3 regions of the Flavobacterium frigidimaris genome follow, and region 2 is predicted to be linked to each of the others. Evidence: riboswitches for the same ligand, from Rfam matches in the RefSeq annotation. Region 2 holds a riboswitch; each other region holds the start of a gene.
The links. Region 2 has a riboswitch for S-adenosylmethionine ahead of B0A65_RS18155 (TlpA disulfide reductase family protein). Riboswitches for the same ligand answer to the same signal wherever they lie in the genome.
Positions count from the first base shown of each region.

Region 1: another riboswitch for S-adenosylmethionine. It lies ahead of B0A65_RS08225 (alpha/beta fold hydrolase); the one in region 2 lies ahead of B0A65_RS18155 (TlpA disulfide reductase family protein).
Region 3: another riboswitch for S-adenosylmethionine. It lies ahead of B0A65_RS08305 (homocysteine S-methyltransferase family protein); the one in region 2 lies ahead of B0A65_RS18155 (TlpA disulfide reductase family protein).

Region 1 is NZ_MUGV01000015.1:151,066-161,455, reverse strand. It holds gene B0A65_RS08265 (sulfite exporter TauE/SafE family protein) at 1-84, opposite strand, end outside; gene B0A65_RS08260 (sulfite exporter TauE/SafE family protein) at 398-1,180, shown strand; gene B0A65_RS08255 (RrF2 family transcriptional regulator) at 1,268-1,678, opposite strand; gene B0A65_RS08250 (RDD family protein) at 1,823-2,332, opposite strand; gene B0A65_RS08245 (hypothetical protein) at 2,471-3,001, opposite strand; gene B0A65_RS08240 (trans-sulfuration enzyme family protein) at 3,070-4,242, opposite strand; gene B0A65_RS08235 (OsmC family protein) at 4,410-4,835, opposite strand; gene thrA (bifunctional aspartate kinase/homoserine dehydrogenase I) at 4,907-7,321, opposite strand; gene B0A65_RS08225 (alpha/beta fold hydrolase) at 7,323-8,306, opposite strand; SAM riboswitch class I at 8,387-8,495, opposite strand; gene B0A65_RS08220 (hypothetical protein) at 8,685-8,882, opposite strand; gene B0A65_RS08215 (homoserine dehydrogenase family protein) at 9,509-10,390, opposite strand, start outside.
Region 2 is NZ_MUGV01000034.1:22,299-32,688, reverse strand. It holds gene B0A65_RS18160 (CPBP family intramembrane glutamic endopeptidase) at 1-693, shown strand, start outside; SAM riboswitch class I at 1,277-1,376, shown strand; gene B0A65_RS18155 (TlpA disulfide reductase family protein) at 1,656-2,645, shown strand; partial or broken gene B0A65_RS18150 (aminotransferase class V-fold PLP-dependent enzyme) at 2,723-4,204, shown strand; gene B0A65_RS23625 (hypothetical protein) at 4,351-4,473, shown strand; gene B0A65_RS18145 (ATP-binding protein) at 4,664-6,769, opposite strand; gene B0A65_RS18140 (SIR2 family protein) at 6,776-7,969, opposite strand; gene B0A65_RS18135 (hybrid sensor histidine kinase/response regulator transcription factor) at 9,311-10,390, opposite strand, start outside.
Region 3 is NZ_MUGV01000015.1:165,034-175,423, reverse strand. It holds gene metH (methionine synthase) at 1-1,468, opposite strand, end outside; gene B0A65_RS08310 (hypothetical protein) at 2,047-2,310, opposite strand; gene B0A65_RS08305 (homocysteine S-methyltransferase family protein) at 2,389-3,393, opposite strand; SAM riboswitch class I at 3,720-3,834, opposite strand; gene B0A65_RS08300 (NAD(P)/FAD-dependent oxidoreductase) at 4,981-6,033, opposite strand; gene B0A65_RS08295 (precorrin-2 dehydrogenase/sirohydrochlorin ferrochelatase family protein) at 6,184-6,765, opposite strand; gene cobA (uroporphyrinogen-III C-methyltransferase) at 6,998-7,774, opposite strand; gene B0A65_RS08285 (HEPN domain-containing protein) at 7,767-9,857, opposite strand; gene B0A65_RS08280 (sulfate adenylyltransferase subunit 1) at 9,940-10,390, opposite strand, start outside.

The sequences.
Region 1 (10,390 bases), on a different contig from region 2:
AACCGGAATTAAAACCCACAATTTTTCTTTTAACGATCCATCAGACCTACCATCATAACTATTTATTTTCAATTCTTTTTCCATACTCTCTGGCTTGGTTTTCAGCTGCTAAATCCATTACCCTATCGGCTTAATAGATTACTATGCAAAATTAGTACTTATTTCTAAATATCAAAACATTATTTAATTTTTTTACAACTCTAATTCTCTTTTGTTTAAGTAAGTATCAACTTTAGATAATATAACAAATTGACTTATTAAGTTATAAAACATATTGCACTGTATTACAGCTAAATAAAACATTAATGATATTCGTTTACAAATATAACACTTTAAAGTCTACCACATCCATAGGATAATTATAAAATTGTTGTTATTTTTACCGCAAATTTTTATTATGGATTTTCAAATAGGTCTTGTTATAGCGGGTTTACTAGTTGGTTTTGTGGTAGGGTTAACAGGTGTTGGCGGCGGTTCTTTAATGACTCCTATTTTATTATACTTTGGTATTCCTCCAACAACAGCAGTAGGTACCGATTTATTATATGCGGCATTTACCAAAATGGGAGGCGTATTTGTGCATCATAAAAAAAGCAATATCAATTGGCAGATAACGGGCTGGCTTACTTTAGGCAGTGTTCCTGCAGCTTTACTTACCTTATGGATTTTACATAGTATTAAAACTGATATTTCTACTATAAATGCTTTAATCAAATACAGTTTAGGCTGGGCACTACTTTTTACATCAATAGCTATTTTATTCAAAAAGAAACTTTTAGTTTTTTCTCAAAAACATGCCGGAGACAAATTTCATACCGAAAGTCACACTCAAAATATGCTGACTATCGGAATTGGTGTTTTACTAGGAGCAACGGTTACACTTACTTCAATTGGCGCTGGTGCTTTAGGAACTGTAACTTTATTTTTCCTTTATCCACTATTACCAACGCCTCGTTTGGTTGGAACCGAGATTGCCCACGCCGTTCCCCTAACTCTTGTTGCCGGAATCGGACATGCCTCAATGGGAAATTTAGATTTGGGATTATTAGGCCAATTATTAATGGGATCACTTCCGGGAATTTTTATGGGAAGTATGTTAAGCGGAAAAGTACCTGATTTATTTCTGAGAAACGCTATTGCAGTAATGCTTTTTCTGGCAGGTTATAAATTAGTTTTCTAGAAGAAGGAATCTTCAAAATATAAAAAAAGACCTTTTCAAATTAATGAAAAGGTCTTTTTTATTATGATTTATTTCGAACAGAGTCAGTTAAAAAGCAATATCTGCCAAAGAATTGCTTTCCAAAATTTTAAGCGTGTTATCTCTAACCTCAGTCATTAAACGTCTGGCAGCACAAGTTGACTCATCATCACAATCATCGCATTTTTCGTAAAAATTATGACTGGCGCAAGGTAAAAGTGCAATAGGTCCTTCGAGGATGCGATAAACTTTGGCCATACTAATATCTTTTGGATCCTTGATCAAATAATAGCCACCGCCTTTTCCTTTTTTCGCTCCAAGAAAACCGGAGTTTCGAAGCAGTAATAAAATACTCTCCAGAAATTTAATCGAAATATGTTCGCTTTTGGCAATTTCAGCAATTTGTACCGGTTCGTTGTTCTCTCGTCTGGCTAAATATGTTAAAGCTTTAATTCCGTATTTTGTTTTCTTTGAAAGCACGTGTGTAATTTTAGATTTTAGAATATAGATTTTAGATTCGAAATCTTAAATCTACATTTTAAATATTTTTCTGTTACAAAAATATACTTTTTGAACGAGAATAATAATATAATGACCAACTATATTCTACTAAATTAGTATAGTTTAAATTAATTCGGTTTCAGGAACACCAATTAAGTTAAAATCATGAAAAGATTTTACACTTTCATCCAATCCTTTTTTACTAACAACATAGGTATCAGAAATCGAATCGTGCCATCCTCTTGAGCCTCCTAAAAAAGTAAAGGCATCAAATGGGATATAGCGACATAAACTTCTTTTAAAAATGGTTCCAAAGCTTGGTTTTTCTCCATTTTCATCCACAACAACAGAGCCCGTAATAAATTTGCCTACAGATCGACCAAACAATCCTTCCATAATAGTATAATAAATTACGGACACAATGATAGCTACAATATTCCATCCAAAATCCCCCAAACCGTCAACCCAAAGGCCGAGCGAAGTCATTCCAAATAAATTGGTCAAAATCCCTAATACAACTCCAATTGCAATTAAGAAAATAAAAAAGGAGAAAAGATCAATAATGTAATTCAAAAAACGAGTCCCGCTGGACACCAATAATGTATCATCTAAAATATAAGTAGAATTGCTCATAAGCGATAAAGGTTGATTTAAGGTTAAGTATATCTTTTTGATTTCGTTATAAACAAAAATATACTTTTTACTGAAACAATTATAAAAACCAAAAACGATTTTTTAACAGTAATAAATTTACAGTCAAAAAATCGTTGTTTATAATGTAACTTTTAAAATTTCAGCACAAATCGCAGTAGCATTTTTTTCTTCTAAATACAATTGGTGATTTTGATCTTGAAGAATTTCAGAAGGAATTTTTAAATCCAGGAACCAATTTGAGTTTGGCTTATTTGAATCCTGATCGCCAAAAAACAATTTAATTTCACAATTTGGAGCTTCCGTTTCATATCGTAATCGAGTTGAGGAAACAGCAAATAAATGTGTTGTTTTTAATCCTTGCAAAGAAGCTTTCCAGGCAATTGTTCCTCCAATGCTAAATCCCAAAACTGTTACTTTATCAGTTTCTAATTTTAATAAAGTTTCAACTGCTTTATCAATTCCTCCATCGAGAAATTGTTTGTGAATATCTGCTTCCACAAGATTAGAAGCATCAATACAGGCTAATTCAAGAACATCATAATACTGAATCTCAAATTTAGACCGTAATGTATCTGTATAGTAGTTTATCCATTCCGGATGTTGTCCTCCAAATAAATCTGACAGGATAAGTAGTTTTGGTTTAGCCATACCATAAAAATATGATTTTAGATATCAGATTCAAAATCTAACATCTAAAATCATAAATCTAAAATTTCTTAAGAAAGTGCCTGATCTAAATCGGCAATAACATCTTTTACCGTTTCTAAACCTACAGAGACACGTACTAAACCTTCTGTAATTCCGACTGCAAGCTTTTCTTCAACAGACAATTTACTGTGTGTTGTTGAGGCTGGATGCGTTACAATGGTTTTTACATCTCCAATGTTTGCAGAAAGAGAACATAATTTAATCTTGTCCAAAAATTTTCTACCTGCCTCAAGACCACCTTTAATTTCAATCGCAATAATATTACCGCCTAAAAGCATTTGTTTTTTTGCGATTTCATATTTTGGATGTGATTTCAAAAACGGATATTTCACACTTTGTACATTTGGATGAGCTTCTAAAAATTCAGCCACTTTCAAAGCATTTTCGCAATGTTTGTCAACACGCACAGCCAAAGTTTCTAAACTTTTTGACAAAACCCACGCATTAAATGGTGACATTGCCGGTCCTGTATTTCTTGAAAATAAATATATTTTACGAATCAATTCAGCATCTCCAACAGCAACTCCGCCTAATACACGACCTTGTCCGTCTATCAGTTTTGTTGCCGAGTGAATTACGATATGAGCACCGTATTTAATAGGCTGTTGAATGTATGGTGTTGCGAAACAGTTATCAATTATTAAAATCAAATTGTGCTTTTTTGCAATTTGCCCCAATAATTCTAAATCAATTACATCTACACCAGGATTTGTTGGTGTTTCAGCATATAAAATTTTAGTGTTTGGTTTAATAAAACTTTCAATCGTTTCCGGCTGATTAATATCAAAATAAGAAGTTTCGATTTTCCATTTTGGAAAATAAGTCATGAATAAAGCGTGCGTTGATCCAAAGACACTTCCCGCAGAAACAATGTGGTCGCCAGATTCTAATAATCCTGCAAACGTAGAGTATATCGCAGCCATTCCCGTTGCAAAAGCATAACCAGCTTCGGCACCTTCCATTGCACAAACTTTGTCCACAAATTCTGTTGTATTTGGGTTGCTAAAGCGAGAGTAAATATTACGTACTTTTTCTTCTGTAAAAGAGGCTCTCATATCTTCTGCATCCTCAAATACAAAGCTTGATGATAAATACAAAGGAGTTGAATGTTCCTGAAATTGTGTTTTTTCTAAATGTGTACGTATGGCCTGGGTTTCAAAACCAAATTCTTGTTCGTTCATTATTTTTTGTTTTTTTGTTTGCTTCGCCAGTTCGGCTAAAGCCTCGTGTCAGGTTTCAAGTTTCAGGTTTATACGATGTGTAAAACAATGATTTGAAAACGTAAACAAGTGAGTCTTTTTAGCCAATCTAAAAATTATCTAATTCTCTAATTGACTCATTTTCTAATTTATAGTATTTCGTTGTTCAAAACAACTTTATATTTTATGGTTGCTGTTGGCTCAACTGTTTTGGCAACGGAACAATATTTCTCAAAAGAAAGTTCTGCAGCGCGTTTTGCTTTTTCAGGATTGATGTCGCCTTCTAAATAAAACACCACATCGATTTCTTTAAAAGGTTTCGCTTCTCCAATTTGAACGCGCTCGCCTTCAACCTCAGCGTTAAAGGATGTTATTTCCTGACGTTGTTTCTTTAAAATTGAAATCATATCAATTGCACTGCATCCTGCAACACCCATCAATACTAATTCCATCGGACTTGCACCTAAATCGCTTCCGCCAAATTCGGCTCTGCTATCAACATCAACTACATGACCTCTTTCATTTTTTAGTTTGAAATGAAACGCGTCGTTTACTCTGTTTAAGGTTACTTTCATTTTTTTTGTTTTTTGTTTTGTTGTTCGAGTTCAACAATCTAAAATCAGAACTCTAAAATCTAAAATCGATATTATCCTTTATCAGACAATCTTAAAATATCTCCAAAAACGCCTCTCGCTGTAACTGCAGAACCTGCACCGGCTCCCTGAATTACAATTGGACGATCTCCGTAAGATTCTGTATAAATTTCGAAGAAAGAATCAGAGCCTTTTAATCCGCCTAACGCCGTATCTGAAGGAACTGAAACTAATTTCACTTCTAAATTTCCTTTATCGTTTTGCAAATCTCCAGACAATTCACCAATGTATCTTAATACGTGATTTGGCTTTTGATCTGCTTTTATTTTATCGTAAATTGGGTCAAATTCTTTTAGTTTAGTCAAGAAATCAGACACATTTCCTTCTCTTAAATGCTCCGGAATCAAATTCTGAATTGAGATCTCTTCAAACTCATTTTGTAAGTCCAATTCTCTGGCTAAAATCAATAATTTTCTTCCCACATCATTTCCGCATAAATCCTCGCGTGGGTCTGGTTCTGTGTATCCGTTATCAATTGCTTCTTTCAAAATTTCGCTAAATGGAGCGTCTTTTGCAGAAAAATTATTAAATAAATAACTTAATGTTCCAGAGAAAACTCCTTTAATCTTCGTAATATTTTCTCCTGAAAGGTGTAATAATTTTATAGTATCTATTAACGGTAATCCTGCACCAACATTCGTTTCGTACAAATAATTCTTTTGGTTTTCAGCAAGAGATTTTCTCAGTTCTTTATAAAAACCATAACTTAATGTATTGGCTACTTTATTAGAAGAAATCAAATCAAAACTGCTTTCTACAAGTGGAATATAGTTCTCTACGAAAGAAGCACTCGCCGTATTATCAATTGCGATTAAGTTTTCTAAATGATGTTCATTTGCGTAAGCAATAATGTCATTAATAGTGTATTGCTCGCCTTTATTCTGAATATCATTTTTCCAGTCTGAAGTTACGCCATTTTTGTTTAAAAGTAATTTTTTAGAATTGGCAATAGCAAAAACATTCAGTCTTACATCTTTTCTTTTTTCAATGGATGAAGCCGATTCTAAAATCTGATTGATTAAAGTTCCACCTACCAAACCATGACCAATAATGGCGATATTAATTTTTTTAGAAACTCCAAAAATCTCTCCGTGAATTACATTTAAAGCCTTATTCAGTTCTGATTTTTTAACCACCAAACTCACGTTTTTACCCGTAACAGTATTGTTGAATAAAATTGGAACTATTTTGTTTTTGATTAATGCCGTGTAAGGTTTATGAAAAGTACTCAAATCCTGACCAATGATAGAAATTACAGAAACATTATCAGTAACCGTGATCTGATTGACATCTTTAGAATAAAAGTCATTTTCAAACTCTTTTTCCAGTTCGACCATTGCTGTAGTTGCCTTATCTGTCGCTACAACAAGACCAATTCCTCTTTCTGAAGAACCTTGCGAAATAATACTTACGCTGATGTTATGATCTCCCATAACTTTAAAAATTCGGGCATCAACTCCCGCTTTTCCAAGTAATCCGCGTCCTTCAAGATTTACCAGCGAAACATTTTCTAAAACAGAAAGCGTTTTAATACCTTCTTTAGCAGAATCTGAGGTAATTAAAGTTCCGCGGTTTTCATGATTGAATGTATTTAAAATACGAAGCGGAATATTTTTTTCCAATAACGGAATAATGGTTTTAGCATGAAGAATTGTTGCACCAAAATTAGCCAGCTCATTTGCTTCGTTAAAAGACAGATATTCAATCTTTTTAGCATCGGCGACCAAATCAGGATTTGCAGTGTAAATTCCGTCTACGTGTGTAAAGTTTTGAAGTTCTTCGGCATCTAAATAATTAGCAATTAACGAAGCGGTATAGTTACTTCCGTTTCTTCCTAATGTAGTTGTATCATTGTTATTGTTTGAACCTATGAAACCTGTAACAATATTTACTGTTGAACCGTTATGAAGCTTGAAATAGTTAACTACATTTTTCTTAGAAAGTTGCTCTAATGGTTGTGCATCGCCAAATTTTGAGTCCGTTTTAAGCAATTCTCTGGTATCCACAAAATTTGCAGGAATACCTTTTTCAATTAAAATTGAAGTCAATAATTTAGCCGAAAGCAATTCTCCTTTAGACAAAATCTGATCTTTGATTTTATTACTATAATCACCTATCAGACTTACACCTTCAAAAAGTTTATCTAAAATATTAAATTCTTCTGATAAATCAACTTGTGGATAATCGGATGTCTGATATGCCTTAAAGCTTTCTAATAACGGCTTATAATTTCCGTTTTTAGCAGCAATTCTTAAAATGTCTTCCAGTTCATCTGTCGCATTTCCTCGTGCTGAAACTACAACGGCGATTTTTTCTCCTTGGTTTACTTTATCTAAAATAATCGAAATAACTTTATTAAGTCCTTCTCCGTTTGATAATGATTTACCTCCAAATTTTAATATTTTCATTTTATTTTGCTATTGTTTCTGCCTTAAATATATCGGCAAGTAAATGATCTAATTGTTTGTACTCGATTAAAAAAGCGTCATGTCCGTGAACCGAATCAATTTCGCTGTAAAAAACATTTTCTTTAAACTTTTTTAATTCCTGATAGGTTTCTTTATTTTCTCTGGCAGTAAAAAACAAATCCGAATTGATTCCGATAATATGAATCGCTGCATTTGTTCTTGACATTAAAGTTTCAAAATCGGCACTATTTCTTGTAATATCTATGGTTTTAAGCAATTGATTCATCAATTTATAAGAAGCTAATTGATATCTCTTTTGCAATTTATCTCCGTGATGTGCCAACCAGCTTTCTATATTAAAAATGGAAAGATTTTCATTGACCGTACGTTGAAATTTTTCTTTAAATGATTCTGGAGACCTGTAACACAACATAGCATGAATCCTTGCGTCCTCAATTGGCTTTGATGAATTGTTCAGGATTTGTTCCTGTAAAAAACAATTCGCAATCATCCAGTCCGTCGATTTCCAGTCGGTTGCAATGGGTATCAAATTTTGAGTGATGTTAGATTCTAAAGCCAACATTTCCCAGGCAACTCCTCCACCAACAGAACCCCCAATAATAGTATGAACCTGATTAATAGCCAAGCTTTCAAGTCCTTTAATAAAAATTCGGGCAATATCTCTGGTCGTAAAATCCTGGTAATTTTCAATTAAAAAAGAATCTGTTCCGTTACCCGGAACATTAAATGCCAGTATGGTATATCTATTGGTGTCAATTGTTTTTCCTTCTCCAATTAAGTCGTTCCACCAACCATTTTCGCCGGTCACCTGAGCGTTTCCTGTCAAAGCATGATTAACCAAAACAATAGGCGCGCTATGTAATGGCAAACCGGAAATGGTAAAACTTAAAGGTAACGAACGATAAAGTGCACCATTTTCGGTGGTGAAATTTTGTATGCTAATGGGGTTTGGTATATTTTCCAATTTTCAAATCTGTTGTATTATTGATTTGTATCTGGAAATATTAGAAAGAAAAGTCTAGAGTGAAACTAGAAAAATTCTTGTTGTTATCTTTCCACGTTTGGGCGTGGTAGAATGCAGCACCTTCTTCGCTTTACCGAAGGGTTGCTAAGGATTCATCGGGTCTAATCCCTCGTCCTTTCTTTATAACATTTCAATACGTTTTTGAACTTAAAGGTGCAAATTAACTACTATTTTCTTAAACAAACAAATTTTATCTAAACTGATTCATCAATTTCATAAATATAATTCAAACTAAAACTTATTACACGCAAAAATTTACCGAACTAAAAGCCCAGTAAAATTAAGCAGGTTTTCCCCTATTTTATGATACTTTTCGATTTAGATAAAAAGCGTTTCATTTTCTTTTGAATACATCAAAAACAATAAAGAATTCGGTTCTTTTTTATCTGTTTTTTTATCCGTTTCAGTTATTCCGAATCTTGGATGGATCAATTCGTTTTTCGGCGGAGGATTGTTCCTTTTACTTCTGTTTTTCAATGTTGAAAATGTCTTTGATAAGTAGTTTAATGTGCTCATGATATTTAAGTTTAGTTTAGTTTGTGTATTATTATCTTTATTATTCGTTTACTATTGTGTTAAGCCAGCCGGATGGAATAAAAAAACCCTTTTGGATTAGTGTACCAAAAGGGTTTAAGTTTTTTAAACTTATATATTCTTTTGGAATCAACAGACGCATACGCAAATAAATGCGACAGTGAACATCTTGTTCATCTGTAGGGATTTATTCATCTGTGATTTATTTGTTATTTTAAATTCTTGCATTTTCATATAAAATTAAAAAGCCTCCTAAAATTATTGGGAGGCTTTGCGTATAATATTGTTGTTTTCTTACAATTTAAGCAAAAGACATCCCAACGGTATTAACCGAAATGGCGCAAAACATTTTATAGACATTTAAGTTCATTGATTCAGTAGCTTTTGGGTTTAACAAATATGCAAATATTATTTTAAATACACAAATTATTTTAAGTAAATTAAGACAAAAAAACGACGAAAAAGCGCTTTTTAACGATATAAAACATCTTACAAAAGTTTTGTTTTATAAAAACAAAGTAAAAACCTACAAAACAAAGCTTTACTCTTGTAATATCTCCACAAATCAGTTTATCAAAGAACTTTCAAAATAAATTCAGCGTTAGTTTTTAAAGCCAGACTGCCTCTTTATTTTTAATTTTTTCTGACACTTTTAATATATCAGTAATAATTCCTCTTGAAATTGCTTGTTTGCACGGTGAAGCACTCTGAATGACAATTGGAACATTAGCATAAGATTGCGTGTAAATCTCAAAAATCGAATCGGAACCTTTCAATTGGCCTATTGCAGATGAAACCGGCTCTGAAACTAATTTGACTTCTAATAAATTTCGCTCCACATCAAATTCACCAACATATCTTAATACATGATGGTCTGCCTGAGTAATTTTTGCAATTTTAAAGGATCTGTCAATTGCTTCTTTATTAAGGATTCCGTTTTTCTCTAAATGTTCTTCCTTAATAAGAGAATTAATTTTTATATCTGATAATTCAAAATCTTTTCCAATTTCCCTTGTCAAAATCAGTAATTTTCTGGCGGTATCATTTCCTGACAAATCTTCTTTAAAAGTAGAACGCATCAAACCTAACAAACTGGCATCTTTTAATATAGAGGAGAAAGAAGCTTCTTCTGCAGAAAATCGGTTAAAAACATAACTCAGATTATCAGAGAAAACGCCACGAATCTTTGTTATTTTTTCTCCTGAATAATATAGATCCCTCAAAGTCTGCAAAACCGGAAATCCAGTATCAACTGAAGTTTCATATAGAAACTCCTTATCATACTTTTTAAGATTCTCACGGATCTCTTTATAAAGATCAATTGGTAGTGTATTGGCTTTTTTATTTACTGCTACAATATTAAATCCGTTTTCAATCAACGTATTATAATGACCAATCAATTCGTCGCTGGCCGTTGCATCAACTGCAATCAGATTCTCGAATTCATTTTCTTTCGCAAATTCTACGATATCTTTTACTTTAAAAGGAAC
Region 2 (10,390 bases):
TTTTCATTTTTACCTTTAGGATGTATATTAGTTATTCTTGCAAATTGGATGATGTTCAAATCGGAAGGTTTATCCCTCAATTATCTTGGAATAGATAAAAGCCATAAGCCGGTGAATAAAATTCTGATGGGTTTTCTTTTAGGAATTTGTTTTGTTTTTTTTAACCTCTGCATTCAGGTTATTATTAAAGGTGGAAACTTTCAAATACACTATTCTCCAAATATAAAAGCTTTATCGATTGCATTGGTAACTGTGCTTCCTACTGTGATTGTACAGCAGTTTTACATCATGGGTTACGGGTTTTATAAAGCTAAACAAATTGGCGGGAGTATCTTTGCAGTCTTATTAACATCTATTGTTTTCATGAGTATGCATGATATCTCGGGTAATATGTGGAATTTCCCTTTTCAATTATCAAATTATTTTTTTGCAATACTCATCTTTTCCAATGCACTTAATCGATCTGGAAGCATATTACTGCCCATAGGCCTGCATTGGGGAAACAATTTTTCAAATTCCTATTTGATTACACAAAATGAAATGAAAACTTCATTTATTTTTTTAGCAGACCAAAATGACTACATCAAGGACTATTATCAGTATTTTGGCCTTTTGATATTGGGTATTGCTGTACCATTGATAATTATTGTAGCTGTTAGAATCCTTTTTAAGGATAAGAGCCAATATATATAGTATTAGTTATAAATGGGAATAGTTTTCGGTATTCCTCAATTTTGCACAAAAACAGAGTACTAATTTTTTATAGAGCAGTATCATTCCGAACCCATGTTTTAAACCCAATGAAGAAATTAATGTTTTTCTAAAAGTTTCGAACCTAAGCTTGTCAAACCTTTGTTTTGCTGGAATTTTAGTTTTATAAATTACATTGCGCCATGATTATGCCACAAAACTTTTAAATACTAAAATTTTAGGCCTGTGTTATAAAATTGTTTTGATTATGTTTCTAATAGTAATTCTTTAAATTGTATCTTACTTGTACCTCAAATACATTTTATTCTACTCAATACTGTACAGTTAATTTCTGTAAATGTAATTAGCAAAATATTTTAAAGTATTTTTTTTGTTTATGCGTTTTCTTGTTTTAACGCCAAAGATTTTGTTTTCTATGTCCACTTTAAGGTATGAACTCCAAAAATTCTGCTGTCCTGTTTTTTTAATTTAAATTTTTGAAATATAAAATCCAAAAAAAACTTTAAACTATATTAGTTCTATAGAATTTATGTATATATTTGTTTCACAGAAAAATTCTGAATGATACTTATCCAGAAAGACTGAGGGAGTAGGCCCATTGACGTCTTAGCAACCTGTTACCGAATAAGGTGCTAAATCCTTCCGCTGTAGCGGACAGATAAGAAAGATTTGCTTAAATCTGAATAAGGTCATCATTGTTGAAATTATTTATTTTTTAAAATGAAAACCAAACTGCATTTTTTACACGACAGTAACGAACTTTTGAATTCAATCTTCGAAGAATATAGTCTTGCAGGTTTCCGAATGCGAAAGCATTAATTCTCTCTCTCATTTCTTTTTAAATACCATCTACCGAAAGCCTTTTTCAATGGCCTAAAGGAATTCTTTTGCCCAATATTAAACTAAAATAAAAAATCACATGATCAACTTAAAATCAAAATAAAATGAAAAAAATACTATTAGGTTTTGCTTTATTTCTTGGAGTTTCACAAACTCAGGCGCAAGAAAGTAATTTACAGTTAAAAGGAACTGTTACAGATACAGTTGCGCAATATGTGTATTTGCAAAAATTCCACAATAAAATGTTTACGACAATCGATTCGGTAAAAGTAAAAGATGGAAATTTTAGTTTTAAAACTAAAGTTAAAACACCCGAATTATACGGATTAAGTGTAAACACAGAAGAGTCTCCATTGTATATTTTCCTTGAAAAAACGTCAATTACAGTAAAATTAAGTCCAAAGAAATATTATACAAGTTCTATAGTTGAAGGCTCTGAATCTCAGAATTTATTCGAAGCCTATAAAAAATCAAAAGATGTAGAAATCAGTAAATTCATTACTGAAAACCCTAAATCTATAGTTTCGGCTTATGTATTGTACAGAAACTGGTCGTATAGATTAACGCCGGAACAAATAACTCAAAACATTGCATTGCTCGATAAAAATCTGCAAAGCACCACTTACGTAAAAGAACTAAAAGAGCTGGTTACTGTTTTGGACGGATTAGCGGTTGGTAAAAAAGCCCCTGATTTCACAGCTAATGATCCGCAGGGTAAACCAGTACGTCTTTCTGAAAATTTAAAAGGTTATACTCTAGTTGATTTTTGGGCTTCTTGGTGCGGACCTTGCCGAAGAGAAAATCCAAATATCGTTGCGGCTTATAAAGAGTATCACGACAAAGGTTTTAACATCATAGGCGTTTCTTTGGATAAAAAGAAAGAAAATTGGATTAAAGGAATTCAGGATGATAATTTGACTTGGTTACATGTTTCTGATTTACTTTTCTGGAACAGCGCCATTGCCAAATTATATGGAGTAAGAGCCATTCCGGGGAATTATTTAGTCGATTCAAAAGGAATAATCGTAGCGAAAAATCTTCACGGAGAAGAATTGCAAACTACACTTAAATCGCTATTAGGGCAGGCAAATTAATAGTATGAGAATAATCAGCTGCTCTAAACTTTTTAATTCTTCGAAAAATTAAAACAACAATAAATTTAGTTATTAAAATGATAAAGGAAATGAATGCTATTGAGACAACAAAACCAATAGAATTGGAGTGTTACTTCTCTAAATTTAGAGAAAATACAGTAGGAGTAGATCACCGCTTTAAATCGGTTTATGGAAAGCAAAACCTGCTTTATGCAGATTGGGTTGCCAGCGGAAGATTATACGCACCAATTGAAGATATTATGCTCAATAAAATTGGACCAATGATTGCCAATACGCATTCACTTTCTAGTCAGACAGGAAAGACTTCAACTTATGCTTATCAATATGCGAGAGATATAATTAAAAAGTCAGTAAACGCAAATGATTCTGATGTTTTAGTAACAACCGGAACCGGAATGACGGCTGCTTTGTCAAAATTACATCGCATTATGCGTTTACGAAAAGATGATGAAAACGATACACCAGTTGTTTTTATTACACATATGGAGCATCATTCCAATCAGGTTTCGTGGTATGAAACAAATGCTGATGTTGTGATTTTACCACCAGATGAAAATAATTTAGTGGATCCCAATATTCTTTCCGAAGAAATTAAAAAATATGCTGACAGAAGCTTAAAGATAGGCTCATTTACAGCTTGTTCAAATGTTACAGGAATTATTACGCCTTATCATGAATTGGCCAAAATCATGCATCAAAACGGCGGACTTTGTTTTGTTGATTTTGCAGCTTCGGCACCGTATGTCAAAATCGATATGCACCCAAAAGATTCGGAACAGCAATTAGATGCCATTTTCTTTTCTCCTCACAAATTCTTAGGCGGCCCGGGAACTTGCGGCGTTTTGGTTTTTAATGAAAAATTATACAAAGCAGATTTTCCCGATAATCCGGGCGGTGGAAATGTAAGATGGACAAATCCGTTAGGCAGATATTGTTATAGCGAGGTCATAGAAGTTAGAGAAGATGGCGGAACACCAGGCTTTCTACAAGTAATAAGAGCTGCTTTAGCTTTAGAATTAAAAGACAAGATGGGAGTTTCAAACATCAAAAACAGAGAAAAAGAACTGCTTGCTCTTTGTTTTTCAAGACTTCAAAAAGTAAAAGGTTTGTCAATTTTAGGAGATTTAAAAACGGAAAGAATCGGCTGTGTTTCTTTTGTAATTGAAGATATTCACTATAATTTAATCGTAAGGCTTTTAAATGACCGTTTCGGGATTCAGGTTCGCGGCGGCTAGTCATGTGCAAGTACTTATGCGCATTATTTATTTAATATAAACGAAAAGAAATCAGCAATAATTACAAACGAACTTTTAGAGAAAAATCAAATAAATAAACCGGGCTGGGTACGTTTATCACTGCATCCGATTATGACTAATAATGAACTGAATTTTGTTTGCGATGCAATTGAACAAGTGTCTTTACATTATAAAAAATGGCAGAAAGATTACGAATATAATTCAATAACAAATGAATTTGAAAATGCTGAAATTAAAGAAACTATAGCCGAAGAAGTAAATGAATGGTTTAAGTTGGATTAAATGTTTAAATAGGGTTAAACCTGAAAGGTTATGAATTTATTATTTAAGAGATTCAATAATTTTTTGTCTATGTGTAATTCCCCATTTTACTAAATTTCCCGCTAACGCGAGTATCAAGTTCGTGAACGTAACAAATTAGACTTTCAATGAAATTAAAAAACAAAAAAACTTCAGATTTCTCTGAAGCTTTTGTTTTAGTAGCCCTAACGGGACAATTTCCGAACCATTTTGTGGATGATTTAAAGAAAATAAATATCATTCCGTATTAAATTCGGGGGTTAAACTGTCCTAGAATTTCTATTCTAATGTCCCAGATGAAAGAGCTAGTTTGTATGCATTTTTTGAAGATTAGATTTGTAGTCTTTCGGAGTTTTTTACTTTTGTTTTGTAGATCAGTTCAATTTCAGATACATTTCTGCGCTGTTAAGTAGATTTATTATTTTTATTTTAAAAAAAATATTATTCCGCTGATTGTGAATTTCCTATCCATTTATTAACTGTTGCCTCATATGGTATTGTACTCGAAGCCAACCAACTTTCAATATATTTTGGATTATGACTGTTGGGTGTTGGATGAACATCATCAATTCTAACTTGAATTGGAGCTCGAACACAATCACCTGTGATAATTGCATGTTGTTGTGGAATAACGGGTAGTTGTTCTAAAATATCTGCATTAGCACTAGAAACGAGTCCTCTTATATATTTTTGATCTTCTGGATTTTGTAAGCGATGAATGATAAATGAATTACATTGTGATAAAACTGTTTTTGATAATTCTGAAGGTCTTTGACTACTTACGATTAATGAAATACCATACTTTCTACCTTCACGTGCGATTCTTTCAAATATTGTTTTTGCAACAGAATATTTGTTTTCAGCAATATAGTTTTGAGCTTCTTCTAATATGATTACTATCGGAAATTTACCCCTATCACTTGGAACAAAATAGGAAACAAATTCTAGAATAATTCGGCCTAATAGTGCTGTTATAGTTTCTAAAACTTCAAAAGGCAATTGAGAAACATCTATGATATTTATTTGATGTGTTCTTTTCAAATCAAAAAAACCTGTCGAATCATTATATTTTTTCACAAAATGGTTTTCAGTTTCAGATGAAAAGACCTTATTATAATCCCCTAAAAGGAAAGCTAAAAACTGAGGCAATACATTTTTATTTATTTCTTCTGTATTTTTTAGCATCAAAGGAATAGCCATTCTTTTATCATTTAAAAAGCTATTCATCCTTAATCGCAAAGTTGAAATAAATTCATTCAATCTTGTATTTCCTGAGCCTTCATTTTTAATTGCAGCATCTAAAAATTTATTACAAAGTTGTTGGTAATTAAAATAGATAGGTAGATCGATATTATGTGAACTTGTAATTTGAATGTCGACTGCTAGTGTAAGTAATTTATTTAACCGATTATAAATAGATTCTCTAATTGGAGTCTGTAATCCCGCATTATTAAAATTTACTTCTCCTCCCAAATGAGAAAGCAAAGTAGCCAATTCATCATCAAATGGGCGTATAGCTTCTGCAATATTCAAAATTTCATTATTAGCTTTCCATCTCCAATTTCCTCCCGCATCCCATGTCCTTTTTTTAAGTTCTTCAGTTGAACAAGATAAAATGCTTTCCACATCGGCTTTTAAATAAATTGGTAAAATTGAAATATTTAAACTCTCCTCATTATTTTTTGCTAAACCAATTGCACTATTTAATAAAGGAGCTTGTGTGGCATCACTCGGATTTAGTAATGCTCTAAAGTCAGACCAATTCATTAGCCAATAGGGAACTTGAACTTTATCTTCGCCACCATAATAATTCGCGTTTATTAACTCTAATTCCTTTTGGGTCTTATCATCTAAAGTGGTCAAAACTTCTTGCTCTGGCAAAAATGCATCTTTATATTCACCATTTGTATCGAAAATTACAAAATGTGCATTATTAAGATTACTTCCTTTATAATCGTATCTGAACAAATTCCTCAAAATTGAAGTCAATGTGCACGACTTACCCGAACCAGTATTTCCTAAAATTGCTGCATGTTTTACAAAAAACTGGTCTGGTGAAATTTTTACTTTATAATTAGAAAATGCAGGTGAGGTTCCTACTGGTAAATAAAAATCTTTGTCCCATTTTATTTGAGCTACATCAAGTTTATCATCAAAAATATGAAGCAAATCTTTTTCAGTTACATACCATACCGGGTTATCTAATGTTGGGAAATTATAGACTCCTTGGACAAATTTCTCATTACTATCATTATTTGCAATAGTCCCCAACATAGTAGCTGATATATATCTTGAAGAAGTGGGTAATGAAATAGAGGTAGAATTTTTTCCGAATTCAACTTCTTCTTTCATAGTTACCCTTGTAATTAAAGCCACCACGCGATCTGCTCCCACAGGAATTATTAGATAAGAATTAATTCTAGCTACTTCATATATATCTAAAACACCACTTTTATATGTTCCTCTTAAATCATCTTCAATTTTTATAAAAACCCTAAAATTATCTACAGATAAAACCCTTCCAATCAATCTATTATCGCTACTCATTAGAAATTAGTTTTGTTTAGTTTCGCTATCTTCATCAAATTTTACTTCTTCTTCGCTATTTGATGGATAAAGTTTTTGTAATGTTTCTGCTACATAAGAAAGTTCTTCTTCTTCGTACAAATCAGGCATTATTTTGTCAACAAAACTTATAAAAGTTGACTGGTTGGGATCTTCTTGATCTAAAATGATAATTCGTTTATCACCTAAAGCTCTTAATCTTTCAATTTCAGAATCTTGATCTATAGAAGGGGAAAAATTTGCTATGATTAAAGTAAATGATGGAATTGACAATGCCTGCTTAATGATATCATTTATATGTTCATCATAAAATGAATAACCAACACAAATCAATACAGACTGTGGTTGGTTAATTGCATGAGAAAACTGTCTAAACAATTCAGAGTAAGGTAAATCTAACGTAAATGATTTTTTACTAACACATGGATAAATCATTATTTCATTGTTTTCATCAGGGGTAAAATTTCCATTCAAAGGAATTTCTTTAATACCATAAGTATTTGAAATAGATGGAGGAGAAGATACCCATGATAATGAACCATGCATTTTATAATAACGTAAAACCTTTTCAGCTCTGTGTACTTTTCCTATTACACTTTGACCGGGATAGTACAAGTCGTAATCGTATACTTCTGGACGAAAGCATCTATTATGTACCCCCATAAAGCCATTTACATAATGCACCCCTAAATTATCTAAAGCATAATCAAATGCCATATCATAATTAGTAGTAAAAAGATTGACTCTTTTTAAATGTACTGGTCTTTGTAATAACTTTTTAACTAAAACTTCGTGATAATGATATCTATTATTAAGTAATTTAGAGTCTGATTTATAATTACTATTAATGGTAGTTTTATTGGTATCACATTGCTCAAATAACCATTTTTGCATTTTTACCATTGATGCGTTAATAGCTGTAATATCCTGACCTCTCATTTCATGTAAATAGCGATCTGCTTGTAAACAATTAAATAAATCTTCAAATGAAGGATCAGCACCCTCCCCAAAATAATTAGCTATTTCTGTTAGACATGCGCTTTTTAATTCTTGAGGAATAGTTCTAATAACTGGTGCACCTAAATGAAAACTTGAACCAGCACCAAATAAAATACTTACATTCTCCAGCTCAAGATATTTTTTAATTCTTAATTTGATATTTTCAATATTGTTTGCGATCATTTTTTGGTTAGTTTAGTTTTAATTCTCTCTAGAAAATATTTCGGCTAGGGATTCCCCTGCTGGCGCGAGCGTCCCACTCGTGAACGCAACGAATCTTGCCAAAGATAGTTAAAACAAAAAAAAGCTCCAGATTTCTCTGAAGCTTTTTGTCTTAGTAGCGGGAACGGGATTCGAACCTTATTAATTATTGGGACTTTACTATAAAATTTTAAGTATTAAATCTTGAGTAAAATAAATCAAAATCGATTTACCATTGTACTTCTTTACGATATATCTTACCTGTATCTCGAATTCCTTTTACTTTGGTCATAGCTGGAAATTTAATTTCTGAAGGTGTAATTAGCAAAATATTTTAAATCTAATTTTGTTTTTGAAAGCTTGCAGAAATATTTCTAAAAAAACGCCTTAGCTTTTTGTGGCAAAAAAGGTATTCACTCCAGCCGGAAAGTGCACCGATTCTGCACCTTTAATTTTGTGAGGATTTATAAATATTGAAAACAGGCCTAAAATAAAAAAAACCTGCAAATCGTTGAATTTGCAGGTCTTCAGACATTTTTTGTGGCTTTTTGAAAAGATTGAAAACTTTAAGTTTTCCTCCTTTTAGGCCTTTCCGTGGGGAGAGCAGGATTCGAACCCTAAGCCCGGAACCCTCTTATTTACTGCATTTTTACTTTTCTTAAACATGTGTTGCCACGATTTTGCCACGAAAATGAAACTGTTAATTTTACGTGTGTAATATTTTGATTTTCAGTCAGTTGACTTGTTTTTGATTGCTAACCTTCTTTTTGTTGTAAATATAAGGTGTTTTATTTATAAAATTGATTCATTTGTCTTGTTTTAGTTTGCTATCTCGAAATGATTTAGAACTGATTTTTAATTATTGTGACTAATATTTAATGTTTTAAAAAGTTCCGCTATCGGCAATATATGATAAAATTTAGCAAAATGAGTACCTATTTTTTGCCGATAGTGTGATTCAACTTACTTAAGGATTTGTATTTGGTTTAAAAATATTAAGACAGACTGCTTTAGCTTTTTGTTAAAAAAAAAGAAACCTCTTCTAAAATTGAACGGTTTTAAAAGTCTTGCCTTCCAATAATGATAATAATCTCTACAGGTTTATCTCCATTTATTTGATAGTAAATAGTATCAACTCCACAAACACAAGAACGATAGCCTCTTTTGATCTGGGCAGCAGATGGGAATAAATTTACACCAAAATTTTGAAACGGAAAAAAATATTATAGATGAAGTAGTTTTTTCTAGATAAATTACTTCTACATATTAAAAATGATAGTCTTAAGTTTTTGTGGCAAAATTGAAGACAATTCCACAAAATGATTATCTGTTTTTTGCAATGTATTCAGAAGGCGACATTGAAAAATGCTTTTGAAAATTTCTTCCAAAACTTGTCTGTGATTTATAACCAACCATTTCGGCGATTTCATACATTTTGTAGTTTTCATTTAAAAGTAATTCAGCAGCTCTTTTTAATCGTACAATATTGATCAGTTCATTCGGACTTAAATTCGAGATATCTTTGATTTTTCGGTATAAAGTTGAACGGCTCATGTTCATGATTTCTGCTAAAGATTCTACGCTTAAATCAGGATCCGTAATGTTCTGCAGGATCTCATCATCCAGTTTTTTTAGAAATTTTTCATCTGTTTTATTGTGCGCAATGCTTTTGATATGTGAAAGCGGAGAACTCGCATAATAGTTCATGATCTGTTTTCTGTTTTCAATCAGATTATTGACCTGAACTTTTAAATAATCCATTGAAAATGGTTTTGCGATATAGGCATCGGCACCCACTTCTAAACCATCAATTTGTGATTTAAGGGAGTTTTTAGCCGTCAATAAAATTACCGGAATGTGACTGGTTACCAGATTCGTTTTAATCTCTTTGCACATTTCAATTCCGTCCATAACCGGCATGGAAACATCGCTTATAACAAGCTGAATATTTTCGTTATGAATAATTTTTAGTGCGTTTTCTCCGTTATCAGCTTTTAAAATCGTATAGGTTGAAGTTAATTCAGAAGTAATAAAATTTAATAAATCTTCGTTGTCTTCCACCACTAAAATTTGTGCTTTTTCATTTTTGCTTTCGGTTTCAATTTTTTCAATTTTAGTCTGAACTTCTTCTTTTTCAGAATCGGTATACAACATAAATTCTTCTTTTTGATGCAATGGTACAATCAGTTCAAAAACATTGAGTTCTGAATCCGGAATCAATTGTAAATTTCCGTTGTGCAATTGTGTTAGCGAATGCGCCAGCGAAAGTCCAATTCCGGTTCCGGAAGTCGAATCCATATTATCCACTCTGAAAAACGGTTCGAAAATCTTGTCTTTTAGTTGAAACGGAATCAAATTTCCGTCGTTTTTAACTACCAAAGTCAGTTTTTTGTCATCCCTGAA
Region 3 (10,390 bases), on a different contig from region 2:
CTAATTCTTTGGCCAGATAAACCATTTCATCAAGCGAAGGCGTGATCAGTCCGCTTAGTCCAATAATATCAACATTATGTTCAATCGCAGCCGCAATAATTTTTTCCGGAGGCACCATAACGCCAAGATCTACAATCTCGTAGTTATTACAAGCCAAAACCACCGAAACAATATTTTTACCAATATCGTGAACATCACCTTTTACAGTCGCCATCAGGATTTTCCCGTTTCCTTGTTTGTCTCCGGCTTGTTTGCTGGCTTCAATATAAGGCAATAAATAAGCAACGGCTTTTTTCATTACACGTGCCGATTTTACAACCTGAGGCAGGAACATTTTTCCGCTTCCAAATAAATCTCCAACCACATTCATTCCCGTCATCAAATTGATTTCGATAACTTCAATAGGTTTTACAGCCGCTAAACGCGCTTCTTCAACATCTTCTTCAATAAAAGCATCAACTCCTTTTACTAATGAATGCGTAATTCTCTCCTGAACCGTTCCTAAACGCCATTCCTGAATCGCTTTTTCATCTGATTTTACTTCGCCTTTTACGTTTTCAGCAAAATCCAAAAGTCGTTCTGTTGCATCGTCGCGTCTATTTAAAATTACGTCTTCAACGTGCTCTAATAAATCTTTTGGAATATCATCGTAAATCGAAAGCATTTCCGGATTCACGATTCCCATCGTCATCCCGTTCTTGATCGCGTGGTATAAAAACACCGAGTGCATCGCTTCACGAACATGATCGTTTCCTCTAAAAGAAAATGAAACGTTACTTACTCCACCACTAATATGTGCGTGAGGCAAATTATCTCTAACCCATTTTGTCCCTCTAAAAAAGTCCAAAGCATTTAAGCGATGTTCTTCCATTCCGGTTGCAACGGGGAAAATATTTAAATCGAAAATGATATCTTGCGGAGGAAAACCAACTTTGTTAACCAAAATATCATACGAACGCTGACAGATTTCGACTCTTCGGTCAAAATTATCCGCCTGACCTACTTCGTCAAAAGCCATAATAATAGCCGCAGCTCCGTATCGTTTGATTAATTTGGCGTGATGAATAAAGGCTTCTTCCCCTTCTTTCAGTGAAATCGAGTTGACAACACTTTTTCCCTGTACTACTTTAAGACCCGCTTCGATGATTTCCCATTTCGAGCTGTCGATCATAATCGGCACTCTCGAAATATCCGGTTCTGATGCAATTAAATTCAGGAATTTTGTCATTGCCTGAACCCCATCAAGCATTCCTTCATCCATATTAATATCGATGATTTGTGCTCCACCTTCTACTTGTTGTCTTGCAATATCAAGCGCCTCGTCATATTTCTCTTCCTTGATCAAGCGAAGGAATTTTCGCGAACCTGTTACATTCGTACGTTCCCCAACGTTTACAAAAACACTTTCGGGCGTAATAATCAATGGTTCTAATCCTGCTAATACAAGGTCTCTTCTTTTTTCTGCCATTTCTTTTTAAGTTACTAAGATCCTGAGATTCTAAGGTTCTGAGTTTTTTTTCTTTGTTTTTCCTGCAAGGTTTTCGAAACCTTGCAGGTATGTTTATTTTTTATTCTAAACCCTATCAGAATCGATAGGTTTAAAAGCTTTAATTCTTAAATATTTTGGGCGTGTTCGCCGAAAAAGGCGAACCGGGCTATCCGTTACAAGTCCTCGACCAATTTCGTTATCACTGCATTGGTCTGCGGGCTTTTCACTTCTATCCCTCACGCAGTATCGGTTTCATAAGATGATTTATGATTTTCCGAAATTTTAATTATATTTTTCTTTTGCTGGCGCGAGCGTCCCGCTCGTGCACATTCCAACTATAAATTTTAAACTCTAATAATAATTTTCTTTGTGGGCACGAGCTGGAAGCTCGCGCTAGCAAATGGGCTCCTACGGAGCTATTATTTGGATCGCTTATCATTTCAACGGTATAAATTCCGTTGCTACCAAAATTTCGTTCCTCCGGAACTTTTTTAAAGAGATTTTCACTCTATGTTTCCTTTAATGTTTTCAAAACCTTAAAAGTTTGTTATTAATTTTTAATCAATAAAAACATGTTTTTCAAACCCTCCGTAAAACACTTTTTCTATCCAGTTCCTAAATTCTAAATTGGTCGTGATATGATATATTTTACCATTACTTTCTATTTTAAATTTTTCGTTATTGTCAATCTTGCTTTTAATACTTTTTAATTGAGACACACAATATAAATATGGACTCATGGTATCATACCAATTAGAGTTTAAAAATGCGTTAAAAACTTCTCCATTTTCTGAATACACTACATGCTCTGCTTTTTCCATTAAATAGTTTAAACTTTAAAATCAACCACTAAATTTAAACCTACAAGGTTTCTAAAACCATGCAGGAAATGAAAATCATTATGCCAATACCGGTGCCACACGTGGCTTATAATCCTTCGCAACCTCAGCAATCAATCGAATATGATCCGGAGTTGTTCCGCAACAACCACCAATTATATTGATTAAATTATCGTCTAAATATTCTTTGATTAAAGCCTGAGTTTGTTCTGGTGTTTCATCATATTGTCCGAACGCGTTTGGCAAACCTGCATTTGGGTGTGCCGAAACATTGAATTGTGTATGCTGTGATAATGTTTTTAAATACGGTTTTAACAAATCGGCTCCAAGAGCACAGTTGAAACCTACGCTTAATAACGGAATATGGGATACTGAAATAAGAAAAGCTTCAACCGTTTGCCCGGAAAGTGTTCTTCCTGAAGCATCGGTAATCGTTCCTGAAACCATGATTGGAATATCAAGATTACGTTCGTCTTTTACTTCTTCAATGGCGAAAAGTGCTGCTTTTGCGTTTAACGTATCAAAGATTGTTTCTACTAAAAGTAAATCACATCCGCCATCCATTAACGCTTCTACTTGTTGTTTGTACGCAATTCGCAAATCATCAAAAGTTACAGCTCTGTAACCCGGATCGTTTACATCTGGCGACATACTTGCTGTTCTGTTTGTCGGTCCGATGGATCCGGCAACGAAACGTGGTTTGTCTGGATTTTTAGCTGTAAATTCATCTGCTACTGCACGCGCAATTTTAGCCGATTCGTAGTTTAATTCGTAAACCAAATCTTCCAGGAAATAGTCGGCCATACCGATCGTAGTTCCTGAAAAAGTATTGGTTTCGACAATGTCTGCGCCAGCATCAAAATACGCTGCGTGAACATCGCGGATCGCTTGTGGTTGTGTTATGGATAGTAAATCGTTGTTTCCTTTTAACGGATGTGGAAAATCTTTGAAACGCTCTCCCCTGAAATCTTCTTCTGAGAAATTATAGCGTTGCAGCATTGTTCCCATTGCCCCGTCAAGGATTAGTATATTTTTTTTAATTGCTTCCTGAATAGTTATTGCCATTTCTTTTGTCTTTTAGCTACTAAGGTGCTGAGGCACTAAGATGCTAAGTTTTTTATTCTATTATTTAAAACATACCTAACAGGTTTTGAAAACCTGTTAGGATACGCGTTTTGATTCACATTGATTCCAAAAATTCACTATTGTTGGCTAATTAGCCCCGATTGAAGTGGAAATCCTTTTGTCCACCCCGGCGGACAAAAGATTGCAACGAAAAGCGGGAACGATGTTGGCATAAATGCGCCAATAATTCGCTCATTAAACTGTGAATTCAGTAAAATAATATTGTAAGGTTGTCAGGAAAAGTTGAGGAAATACTTTATGTATTTGTGTTATCTATCTTTAATACTATGAATTAGTGTAAAGTAGAATTTAGCACCTTCTTTATGATAAAGGGTTGCTAAGGTTTCATCGGGTCTATCCCTCCGCCTTTCGTGATAACTTTCAATAAATTTAGGAACGGTGCAAAGGTATGAAATAGCGTTGCGACTTGCAAGTTTTTTTTTGAAGGTTCTGAGAGACTGAGTTGCTAAGGTTCTAAGGATTTTTTTAAAGGTGCTGAGATGCTAAGATGCTAAGGTACTAAGTTTTGTTTTTGTTTTTCAAATATAGCCCGCGGTTTCGACCACGGGGAACGTATTGTGACAATTCGTTTGTGTTGTGATCATGTATATTGATTATACGTTGTGTCTATACGTTGCACTCCAGTGGTTGAAACTACTGGCTATGTTAAATACCTAAAATAAAATTGTTTAGAACCTTCGTTAATTCAAATAGTACCTTTTTTATTAAAGCTCCAGCGGAGCATTATGTTTATAGATAAAATTTATAGGTTTAACAAAAGCTCCAGCGGAGCGATATGTTATTTATAAATAATTATATGTCGCCTCGCTGGGGCTCTTTCAATACGGCATAATTAATTCTATAAATATTCCATCCCTACAGGATTAATTAAAACCAACTATTATTATTTAACAAAGCTCCAGCGGACACAATGTTTATAGCAAAAAAATTCACGTTTGACCAGAACTCCAGCGGAGCGATATGATATTTATAAATAATTATATGTCTCCCCGCTGGGGCTCTTTCAATACGGCATCATTAATTCTATAAACATATCATCCCTACAGGATTAATTAAAACCAACTACTATTATTTAACAAAGCTCCAACGGAGCACAATGTTTATAGCAAAAAAATTCACGTTTGACCAGAACTCCAGCGGAGCGATATGATATTTATAAATAATTATATGTCGCCCCGCTGGGGCTCTTTCAATACGGCATCATTAATTCTATAAACATGTCATCCCTACAGGATTAATTAAAACCAACTACTATTATTTAACAAAGCTCCAGCGGAGCACAATGTTTATAGCAAAAAAATTCACGTTTGACCAGAGCTCCAGCGGAGCGATATGTTATTTATAAATAATTATATGTCGCCTCGCTGGGGCTCTTTCAATACGGCATCATTAATTCTATAAACATTCCATCCCTACGGGATTAAAAAAAGCTCAAACTAAAGAGTTTGAGCTTTCCTATATAAAAAATCTTAGTACCTCAGTACCTTAGAACCTTAGCCCCTCAAATTAAACAATCGCTTTCACAACTGCCTTAGGTGCTTCTTTACGTGTTCCGTCGAAACCGTCTACTCCAGAAACTGTGGTATATTTCAATACATATTTTTTACCTGGATTGATGATTTGGTATGCCGCCTGACACATCAAAGTTGCTTCGTGGAAACCACAAAGAATCAATTTTAATTTTCCTGGGTAAGTGTTTACGTCTCCAATGGCGAAGATTCCCGGAATATTAGTCTGGTAATCTAATGCATTGTTTACTTTGATCGCATTTTTCTCGATATCTAATCCCCAGTCTGCGATTGGTCCTAATTTTGGAGTCAATCCGAAAAGTGGAATGAAGAAATCGGTTTCGATTTTACGGTGTGCTCCGTTTTCTTCGATATCTAATGATTCAACGTGTTCAGCACCGTTGATTCCGATTACTTCTGCAGGCGTAATTAATTTAATTTTTCCGGCAGTTTTTAATTCCTGTACTTTTTCTACAGAATCAAGAGCTCCTCTAAATTCATTTCTTCTGTGGATCAAAGTTACTTCTGAAGCTACATTAGACAAAAAGATACTCCAGTCTAATGCTGAATCTCCTCCTCCGGCAATTACAACTCTTTTATCTCTGAATTTCTCCGGATTTTTGATGAAGTATTTTACTCCTTTATCTTCATAAAACTCGATATCTTCAATAAGTGGCTTGCGGGGCTCAAAACTTCCTAAACCTCCTGCGATAGCGATAACCGGCGCATGAAATTTAGTCCCTTTATTTGATGTTACAATAAAACTTCCATCTTCTTGCTTGTCGATTGTTTCAGCTCTTTCTCCTAATGTATAACCTGGTTCAAACTGCTTAATTTGTTCTTGTAAGTTATCAATTAAATCTCCTGCTAAAACTTCTGGAAAACCAGGGATATCATAAATAGGCTTTTTTGGATACAATTCTGAAAGTTGCCCTCCTGCTTGTGGTAAAGCATCTAAAATATGACATTTTAATTTCAATAGTCCTGCCTCGAAAACGGCAAATAAACCTGTTGGTCCTGCTCCAATTATAAGTATATCTGTTTTAATCATTATGTTGTTGTTTATAATCATTCTTAATAATACAAAGAAACGAATAATTTATTCTTCTGCCAATGATTTTTATCATTGATTTCTTTGTGTAATTTTCCATCGGGTTAAAACCCGACGCTACAATATAATTTGTCCCTCCGGGACTTTTTGTTATTCTTTATTTTTTAATGAATTGGTTATCTCATTCATTCTTTTAACCTTTTCTTCAAAATCTCCTTTTAGTGTCTTTCGGTATTCGTTTAGATTCTCAACCATTTGATTAATATCTTCCGGAATTACTTCTTCGAAAAACTCCCGCAATCTTTTGGCGGTTGTAGGCGATTTTCCGTTGGTCGAAATGGCGATTTTTACATTTCCTTTTGTTACGATTCCGCCTAAATAATAATCACATAAATCGGGCGTATCGGCGATATTGCAAATCAAATAACGCTTTCGGGATAAATCGTATACCTTTTTATTGACTTTTAAATCATCGGTGCAAGCGATTACCATATGGCGCTTTTTGAGCATTTTCTTTTTGAACTTCGCTTCCGTCAATTTAATTGATGGATGGTTTTCGGCTAAAACTTTAATTTCTAAATGAAAGTCGGGCGCTACGACCTCAACATTGGCATTTGGACTTGACTTTAGCAAAAAAGAAAGCTTCTCTAATCCGACATTTCCTCCACCTACAATCAATACATTCAGATTGTGAAGCTTTAAGAATATTGGATATAATTCATTCTGTTCCATTTTAATTTATTTTCATCTAATCAAAATTAGATGATTTATTTTTAACAGCATTGGTTTTATATGCTATACGTACATCGGGTTGAAACCCGACGCTACATATTGTTCGTCCCTCCAGGACTTTATCTAACGATTTCTTTTGATAAAAATTCTTCGTAAAATCCTTTTAATTTATTGCTTTCTCTTTCATCGGGTTGAAACCCGACGCTACAATATGAATTGTTCCTCCGGAACTTTATCTTGTAATTTCTTTCGACAAAAATTCTTCGTAAAAACCTTTTAATTTATTGCTTTCTCTTACGACTTCTCCGAGAACAATAATTGCGGGCGAACTCAGTTTTTTCTCTTTTACAATTTCTAAAATCGAATTTACGGTTCCAACGCCCACTTTTTCTTCTGAAGTTGTTCCGCTTTGAATGATCGCTACGGGTAAATCTCCTTTGTCTTCTTTTTGAAACAAATCGATAATTTGAGGCAATTTGTGCATTCCCATCAAAATTACAACTGTTGCGGATGACTGTGCGGCCAAAGCTACATCTGCAGATAATTTTCTGTCAGAAGTTGTGCCTGTAATCGCCCAGAAACTTTCTGAAACACCTCTTTTTGTAATCGAAATTCCCAGACTTGCAGGAACTGCTACTACTGAAGAAATTCCAGGAACGACAACGGTCTCGATTCCGAAGCTTTCAATAAATTCTATTTCTTCGCTTCCACGCCCAAAAATAAACGGATCTCCGCCTTTTAAACGAACTACATTTCCGTAAGTCAAAGCGTTATCAACAATTAATTGATTGATCTGATCTTGTGTGTAAGCGTGATTCCCAATTTTTTTACCAACAAAAATTCTAATTGCATTTTTGGGTGCGTAAGCTAGTATTTCTTCATTGGCCAATGCATCATACAAAACCACATTCGCTTCAGCCAATGCTTTTGCGCCTTTCAGCGTAAGCAAATCCGGATCGCCGGGACCTGCACCGACTAAAGTTACTTTTGGTTTTATTGTATTATGCATTTGCTAATTCTTGAGCTCTATATTTTTCTATTGTATCAAAAAAGGCAATTCCTTCCTGAATATATTGTTTTGCAAAAGCTTCTGAAGGATCATTTTGATTGATTTGATACACTAATTCTTTAAACGATGTTGCCAATTCGATTTTTCCTGTTACGATAAAAACATTATCAAACAAGTCCACAATTCCTGCGTGATTATTTGTTTTTTCATTTTCTGAAAGTAATAAAGCTTTAGCTCCATTTACAAATCCGGCGTAAGCATGATAAATAGCATCCGACCATTTTCCTTCGTCGAAAGATTCTTGCGCGAAAGTCAATTTATCTTTAGCTTCTAATAATAAAGTCGCTACTAAATCGATCACAACACCAGCACATTCTCCAACTCCAACTGCTTTAACGTAGTTATCTGCGTTACCCCAATCCACGAAATCAGCTTCTGTTAAATTGGTTACATCTGCAAAAGGTTTCAAGATTTCATAGAAATATTTCTCTCCTTTTTGATCGTAATAGTTTAGGAATTTTTCTCCGTTTGCATTTTTGTCAAAATCATTTAAGATCGTACGCAATGCATCTGGACCTCTTCTGCTTGGAATTTTGATTACTTTATCTGCAAAACGTCCTTCTCCATTTCCTAATCTTCCTCCACCTAATAATACTTGTAATGCCGGAGCTACTAATTTTCCAGAATTGATAGACATTCCCTGAAAACCAATTGCTGACATATTGTGTTGTCCACAAGCATTCATACAACCAGAAATTTTAATTTCGATTTCGCGGTTGTTTAAATACTGCGGATATTCAGCATTTATTACTCTTTCTAATTCTTCTGCAATACCGGTACTACTTGCAATCCCCAAGTTGCAAGTATCAGTACCAGGACATGCCGTAATATCTACAGTAGAATTATATCCTAAATGAACAAAGTCTAATTTGGCTAATTCCTGATAAAAGAAAGGAAGATTCTCTTCTTTTACATGACGTATTACAATATTTTGACGCAATGAAAAACGTAATTCATTTGCTGCGTAATTTTTAATTAAGGCGGCTAATAATCTTGCTTTATCAGTATAAAAATCTCCCAATAAAACTTTAATTCCAATCGCGTAATAACCTCCTTGTTTCTGAGCAATTACATTTGATTTTTTCCAGGCTTCATAAGCTGCGGTATCTTCAATTGTAACTTGCGGAACTTCTAATAAAGGCTCTGCAATTGGCCCGTCAAAAGCGGTTGTATCAATTTCGTAGGTTTCAAAAGCAATTGCTTTTTTCTCTTTTTCAACTAAATCAAGGAAAACATCTCGTCCCATTTCTTTGATTAAGAATTTCATACGCGCTTTCATTCTTTTTGCACGCTCGCCGTATCGGTCAAAAATACGGATGATTCCTTCTGCTGTCGGGATGATTTCGTTTGCCGGAACAAATTCTGAAAGTAATTCAGCATGTGCTGGCTGAGATCCTAAACCTCCACCAAACATGATTTTGAATCCGCGTTGTCCGTCAACAATTTTTGGAATGAATCCTAAATCGTGCAAATAACTCAAAGCTGTATCTTCGTCAGATGATGAAAACGAAATTTTGAATTTACGTCCCATTTCCTGACAAATCGGGTTTCTTAATAAATATTGGAATAAAGCGTGTGCATAAGGCGAAACATCAAATGGTTCGTTTACGTCTACACCAGCCAATTCACTTCCTGTAATATTACGAACCGTGTTTCCACAAGCTTCACGCAACGTCACATCATCTTTAGCCAAATTTGCCCAAAGCTCCGGTGTTCTGTCTAAACTCACATAGTGAATCTGAATATCCTGGCGCGTTGTAATGTGCAAACGTCCTGTAGAATATTCATCAGAAACTTTAGTAATACGTACCAATTGTTCACTGGTTACTTTACCATATGGCAATTTAATACGAATCATTTGAACGCCTTCCTGACGTTGTCCGTAAATTCCACGTGCTAAACGAAGACTACGAAAACGCTCGTCATCAATTTTTCCTCCACGGAATAAATGAATCTTTTTTTCTAAATCGATAATCTCTTTCTGAACTATCGGATTTTCTATTTCTGTTCTAAAACTTTCCATTTCTCTTTAGTTGTTGGTTGTCAGTTGTTGGTTGTTGGTTTGCTGGCAGAATAACTATCAACCAAAAACCATCAACTATCAACTAGCGAATGAATCCTACTCCTGCTGTTGTATTTGTTGCTGTATCAATTAAGATGAAGGCTCCGTTTGATTTATTATCGTTATAAGCATCAAAATATAAAGGCTTGCTCAATTTGATGGTTACTTCTCCAATTTCGTTGATCGCCAATTGCGATGCTTCTTTGGTTCCTGAATAATCTGTTGAGATTGTATTTTTGATACTTTCTACTTTTGCCAAAACTCTGTTTGTATTATGCTGAACGATATATTTAGTTCCGGCAACTAATTTTTTAGAATCCATCCAACAAACTGTTGTCGTGATATCTTTTTCAATTTTTGGAAGTTCTGATGTTTTTACAATCATATCGCCTCTTGTCACATTGATATCATTTTCTAATTCAATTGTGATCGAAGAACCTGCAACAGCTTCATCAAATGTTTTATCGAAAAAGTGAATTTTTGATACTTTTGAT